2 linked regions of the Catalinimonas alkaloidigena genome follow. The protein of the gene in region 1 interacts with the protein of each later gene in a pairwise test. Links are inferred from orthologs where the notes say so. Each region holds a gene or a part of one and is shown on either strand. Other genes may lie near its edges.

Region 1 (3,223 bases):
AATCATCTAATAAGTTTTCCAGTTTTTTGGTATACTCATCGAAGGTTGCTCCCTCATGTTCCTGCTGATAGGTATCAAAATGTGCTTTTGCACTATGTGGCGTAGCAAGAAACCTTCTCAGCTTATCTCTATATTCATTTTTTAGCTCAGTATCCATCTTTTTGCAATTAAGATTAAAAAATATATTTCTATGCTGTTAACAGCATGAAGCCGCACTTGTTTGGCATATTTATATTGGTGCAAACACACCATTTTTTCATAAACAATTTTTAGCCTGTAGGCTTATTAGTATAAGCTCAATTTTTAATCATTAAATCAATCTTTTTAATCTTTCCCTATGTCAAAAGAAGAGCTTGCAGAAATCTACGCGTTTGAAAATAAAGAGTGGCTTGCTTCACTAGAATACCTACTTGAAAATGAAAGCCCTGAGCGTGTTAGAGAAATACTCGATAAACTAAAAGATAAGGCACAATCCGAAGGTATAGCTTTACAGGATAGTGTTAACACGAATTACGTTAATACCATACCTGCTGAACAGGAAGAAGAATATCCCGGTGATTTGGAGACTGAGCGCACACTTACTAACCTGATCCGTTGGAATGCGCTGGCAATGGTAGTTAAAGCAAACCGTAATTCCAGTGGAATTGGAGGACATATTTCAACCTACGCTTCTGCCTCTACTTTATTTGAGGTAGGTTTCCAGCACTTCTTCAGAGGGCCGGAGGATAAGAGCGGTGGTGATTTTGTGTACTTCCAGGGCCATGCATCTCCCGGAGTTTACGCCCGCTCATTCCTAGAAGGCAGGTTCAGCGAAAAAAACCTGGAATACTTCAGAAGAGAGCTTGCCAGCAAAGATGGACTTTCCTCCTACCCCCACCCCCGTCTGATGCCCGAGTACTGGAGTTTCCCCACCGTGTCAATGGGTCTTACTGCGGTTCAGGCCATCTACCACGCACGTTTTATTAAATACCTGGAAGACAGAAAGATTAAAGAAAAAAAAGATCAAAAGGTTTGGGCATTTCTGGGTGATGGAGAAATGGACGAGCCAGAATCAATTGGTGCTCTACCCAATGCAAGCCGAGAAAAGCTTGACAACCTGATTTTTGTAGTCAGTTGCAACCTTCAGCGTCTTGACGGACCAGTAAGAGGTAATCATAAGGTCATTCAGGAGCTGGAAGGTATCTTTAAAGGAGCAGGATGGAACGTAATCAAAGTGGTGTGGGGTAACAAATGGGATCCGCTGTTGCAGAAAGACCAGCATGGAGCCCTGGTTAAAAGAATGGGTGAAGTAGTGGATGGCCAGTTTCAACTTTATACAGTGAAAGGTGGAAAGTTTGTCAGGGAAGATTTTTTCGGAAAATCAGATGCACTCAAAAAGTTGGTGGAGGACATGTCCGATGAAGAAATTAATGATCTTAATCGCGGTGGACATGATCCGGTAAAAGTATATAATGCTTATAAAAGAGCCGTTGAACATCAGGATGGCCCGACCGTAATACTGGCACAGACCATAAAAGGCTACGGATTGGGAGAGGCTGGAGAAGCCAGTAATGTAACCCATAAAAGGAAAAAACTGGATGAAGATGAGTTGAAAGCCTATCGCGATCGTTTTAACTTACCTATTTCCGATAAAGAAATTGCTGATGCCCCATTTTACCGTCCCAAAAAAGATAGCAAAGAAATTAAGTATTTGCTGGAAAGACGTAAAAAATTAGGCGGTTTAATTCCGCACAGAAATCCCAAAACAGTAGGTATCAAAGCTCCCGATGACAAAGCCTTTAAAGAATATCGTGAAGGCGCCGGAGATCGGCAGGTAGCCACGACTATGGTGATGGTACAGATGATGTCAAAGTTGATGAAGGACAAAAATATTGGTAAGCTTATCGTGCCGGTGGTACCCGATGAATCTCGGACATTCGGTATGGATGCCCTTTTCCGTCAGTTTGGAATTTATTCTCACCTCGGGCAACAATATGAACCGGTTGACAAAGACAGCCTGATGTATTACAAAGAATCCAAAACCGGAGCTATTCTGGAGGAAGGTATCACCGAAGCGGGCTCTATTTCAACCTTCATTGCGGCCGGAACGGCATACTCCAATCACCAGATCAACACCATTCCTTTTTACTTCTTCTATTCGATGTTCGGCTTTCAACGGACAGGAGATTTTATATGGGCAGCCGCCGATGCCCGAGCGCGCGGTTTCCTTATTGGCGGCACATCAGGAAGAACAACACTGCCTGGTGAAGGACTACAGCATCAGGATGGGCAAAGTCATTTATTGGCCTACCCTTATCCTAACCTGAAAGCTTATGATCCTACTTTCGCTTATGAGTTGGCAGTGATCGTGAAAGAAGGTATCAGACGTATGTACCAGGAGCAGGAAGATATTTTCTACTACATTACCATTATGAATGACAATTATCAGATGCCCTCCATGCCCCAAGGTGTAGAAGAAGGCATATTAAAAGGCATGTATCGTTATCGTACTTCTACTAAGAAAAGTAAGAAAAAAGTGCATTTGCTGGGCAGCGGTGCTATTCTTCAGGAGTCTATCAAAGCTGCTGATCTATTAGAAAAAGATTATGGAGTATCTGCCGATGTATGGAGTGTGACAAGTTATAAAGAGCTATACCACAATGCATTGGATATAGAAAGACATAACCGCCTTCATCCGGATGATGAGTTAGTCAATTATATTCAGGAATTGACCAGTGATGAAGATGGAGTATATGTTGCTGCCTCAGATTACATGAAAGCACTGCCGGCATCTGTAGCTGGCTGGTTTCCGGAACCATTTATCTCCTTAGGAACGGATGGTTTTGGTCGGAGTGATAATCGTCCTGAACTACGTGACTTTTTTGAGGTTGACCACCGACATATCACGCTTGCAGCACTGTATGGATTGCTTCAGGATGGTAAAATTAAAAAGAACACTTATCAAAAGGCGATGAAAACCCTCAAGATAGAAGCTGATAAAATTAAGCCTGACTCTTATTAATCATTTTATTGTAATCGTTAGCAAGCACAGTTTACCCTTGCATAAATCATTAAACCTAACTTTTTAATCTATAACTCATGGCGAAAGAAATAAAAATGCCCCAAATCTCTGAGGACGCCGAATCAGGCACCATCGTAGAGGTTATGGTGAGCGAAGGTGATACGATTGAAGAAGAACAGTCCATTATCGCTGTTGAAAGTGATAAAGCCTCAGTGGAAGTAC
Region 2 (2,937 bases), 2.8 Mb from region 1 along the record:
ATAAACTGACAATCAGAATATTATGATTATTGATGTTCTTAAAACTTTTTTCTAAGAATAAAAAATATTAAAAAAAAGTTATTGCACCTGTAGAGCAAATTTTGTAAAATATGTAAGATTATGCTTTTATTCTTACTTTATTTCAATTGAGAAAATAAAAGTTGCATATTATTTGCTACTTTTTTAGATTTGAAAAATGTGCCTATAAATTTTGATGTTCCATTCTTAACCATAGACAATATGAGATAAACTTCTACGTTAACTAAACAATTGGATTAATGAAGAAGTATTCAGTCAGCGACAGCAAGCTAGTTTCTCAGTACAAAAGAGGAAATGAAGCAGCTTTTGAGCAGTTAGTTAACCGTCACAGGTCAAGAGTTTTTACTACTATATACCTGATTGTAAAAGACGAGTCTGTGGCAGAAGACATATTGCAAGAGACTTTTATCAAAGTGATAAAAACGATAAAGTCAGGTAGATATAATGAAGAAGGTAAGTTTTTACCATGGGTCATGCGTATAGCCCATAACTTATCCATAGATTACTTCCGAAAGAACAAAAGGTATCCAACGGTAGTAATGGAGGATGGAAAAAGCGTGTTTAATACTTTGGATTTTTCAGAAGACTCTGCTGAGTCTCTGCAAATCAGGAAAGATACACATGCATTATTGAGACAATTGATTAAAGAGTTACCCGAAGCACAGAGACAGGTACTGACAATGCGCCATTATATGGACATGAGTTTTAAAGAGATTGCAGATGCAACAGGGGTCAGTATCAACACAGCTTTAGGGCGTATGCGTTATGCACTCATTAACCTGAGGAAAAACATGCAAAAACATAATATAGCCTATGATCCAAACATTTACCCTAGATGATGTAGTACGCTTTCTTTATGATGAAATGAATGAAGATGAAGCGCACAAGTTTCAAGAATCCATGCTGCTTGATAGTGAGCTCATGGATGAATATCAGCAAATGCTGATTGTGAAAAGCACGCTCGACAGCAACCCTGTCAGAGAAGAGCCGCGCCAATCTTCAATTGATAAGATCCTGAATTATTCCAGGTCTTATAACTTGCAGATGGCTGAAGAATAATGATGAACAAGAAGGAGCGTTTTCAGGCTTTCGTTCATCATTTTGCTGAAACGAAGCCTGAGCCGCAAACAGAATTAAGCTACCGTAACCCTTATGAGTTATTGGTAGCTGTTATTTTAAGTGCCCAATGCACTGATAAGCGTGTCAATATGGTGACGCCTTCTCTTTTTAAAAGCTATCCAGCGCCTGAAATACTTGCTCAGGCTACATTTGATGAGTTATTTCCCTTCATTAAAAGCATTTCCTATCCAAACAACAAGACCAAGCATCTGATTGGCATGGCCAAAATGCTAGTTGAACAATTCAATAGTGAAGTACCGGAAACCGTCGAAGATCTACAAAAACTCCCCGGTGTAGGCCGAAAGACTGCTAATGTAATCTCCTCTGTAATATTTAACCAACCGGCCATGGCGGTGGACACCCATGTTTTCAGAGTATCCAAAAGGCTTGGGTTAGTAACTCAATCTGCCAAAACACCCCTAGAAGTTGAAAAACAGCTCATACGGCATATACCTGAACAATACATCGGTAAGGCTCACCACTGGCTCATCCTTCACGGTCGCTATGTCTGTATCGCCAGAAACCCAAAATGCGCTAAATGTGACCTCACGCATTTTTGCAGGTTTTTTTCAAAAAAATTTGCACGTTTAGATAAATCATCTACACAAAAAGTCTAAACTATAGCTCCTTTCGCCTGTTTATGTTTAATATTATTTTATAATAATTAAACAATACATGCACCGCAATATAATAGTTTGGTTTAGAAATGATTTGAGGTTACATGATAATACATGCTTGCATCATGCCATCCAAAAATCTGATTTCATCTATCCGGTATACTGTTTTGACCCAAGACAGTATGAAGAGACCGAAATTGGTCTTCCCAAAACAGGTTCTTTCCGTGGTCAATTTATTTTAGAGTCTATCCGTGACCTCCGGCAGAACCTTCAGAATATAGGCTCAGACTTAATCGTAAGACAAGGGCTACCTGAAAAAATTATACCCTTACTTGCCAAAGAGCTGAATGTAACTGCTGTTTATGCTAGCAGAGAAGTGGGTTCGGAAGAATTACAAGTAGAGCAATCTTTGGAGACCGCTTTACATAGAGAAGGCATTAATCTAGAGCTTCATTGGCAGGCTACCCTTCTACATATAGATGAAATCCCATGGCCTGTTAAGAACATTCCTGATACATTTACCCAATTTAGAAAGGAAGCAGAGCGAAGCACTGTTGTTAATAAAGCGCTCCCTCCTCCTCATGAAATGTACGCTTTTGATGGCGTCAAGACGGGTAGTATTCCCTCTTTGGATGAGTTGGGTTTAAGTGAGCCTCCTAATGACAAACGGGCAGTGTTGAAATATATTGGAGGGGAAACGGCAGGCCTTGACCGCCTACATGATTATATCTGGAATAAGGATCAGCTTAAAGTTTACAAAGAAACCCGCAATGGACTCTTGGGTGATGCATATTCATCCAAATTTTCTGCCTGGTTATCCATTGGAGCTTTGTCACCACGTAAAGTGTATGAGGAAATTCAAAAATATGAGCAGGAGCGTGAGAAAAACAGCTCTACTTACTGGCTCTTTTTTGAACTCCTATGGAGAGACTACTTTCGATTTATGGCAAAAAAATATGGCACCCGTATTTTCAAAGTTGAGGGCATACAGAAAAAAGAGATAGAATACTATAATGACTTAGTGACATTTGAGCGTTGGAAACAGGGAAGTACTGGTATACCATTCATTGACGCTAACATGCGTGAAATCAATGCGAGTGGTTATATGTCTAATCGGGGAAGACAGAATGTAGCGAGCTTCTTAGTCAAAGACCTGAAAGTC

Evidence for each region.
Region 2: the proteins of aceE (region 1) and nth interact in binary tests that used the Escherichia coli proteins (3 or more experiments, as listed by UniProt). The link is inferred for Catalinimonas alkaloidigena from one-to-one orthologs.

What each region holds. Positions count from the first base shown.
Region 1 is NZ_JAQFIL010000001.1:3,195,860-3,199,082, forward strand. Bases 24-3,201 are described here. They hold aceE (pyruvate dehydrogenase (acetyl-transferring), homodimeric type), read left to right. Parts: upstream 24-337; coding sequence 338-3,001; downstream 3,002-3,201. Other genes in these bases: OKW21_RS13070 (hypothetical protein), read right to left, coding at 24-157; OKW21_RS13080 (2-oxo acid dehydrogenase subunit E2), read left to right, coding at 3,079-3,201. In the rest of the region: more of OKW21_RS13070, read right to left, coding at 1-23; more of OKW21_RS13080, read left to right, coding at 3,202-3,223. UniProt on the Escherichia coli protein: Component of the pyruvate dehydrogenase (PDH) complex, that catalyzes the overall conversion of pyruvate to acetyl-CoA and CO(2).
Region 2 is NZ_JAQFIL010000001.1:428,702-431,638, reverse strand. The notes cover bases 46-2,937. They hold nth (endonuclease III), read left to right. Parts: upstream 46-1,100; coding sequence 1,101-1,775; downstream 1,776-2,937. Other genes in these bases: OKW21_RS01790 (DASH family cryptochrome), read left to right, coding at 1,834-2,937; OKW21_RS01800 (hypothetical protein), read left to right, coding at 853-1,098; OKW21_RS01805 (RNA polymerase sigma factor), read left to right, coding at 279-878. UniProt on the Escherichia coli protein: DNA repair enzyme that has both DNA N-glycosylase activity and AP-lyase activity. The DNA N-glycosylase activity releases various damaged pyrimidines from DNA by cleaving the N-glycosidic bond, leaving an AP (apurinic/apyrimidinic) site.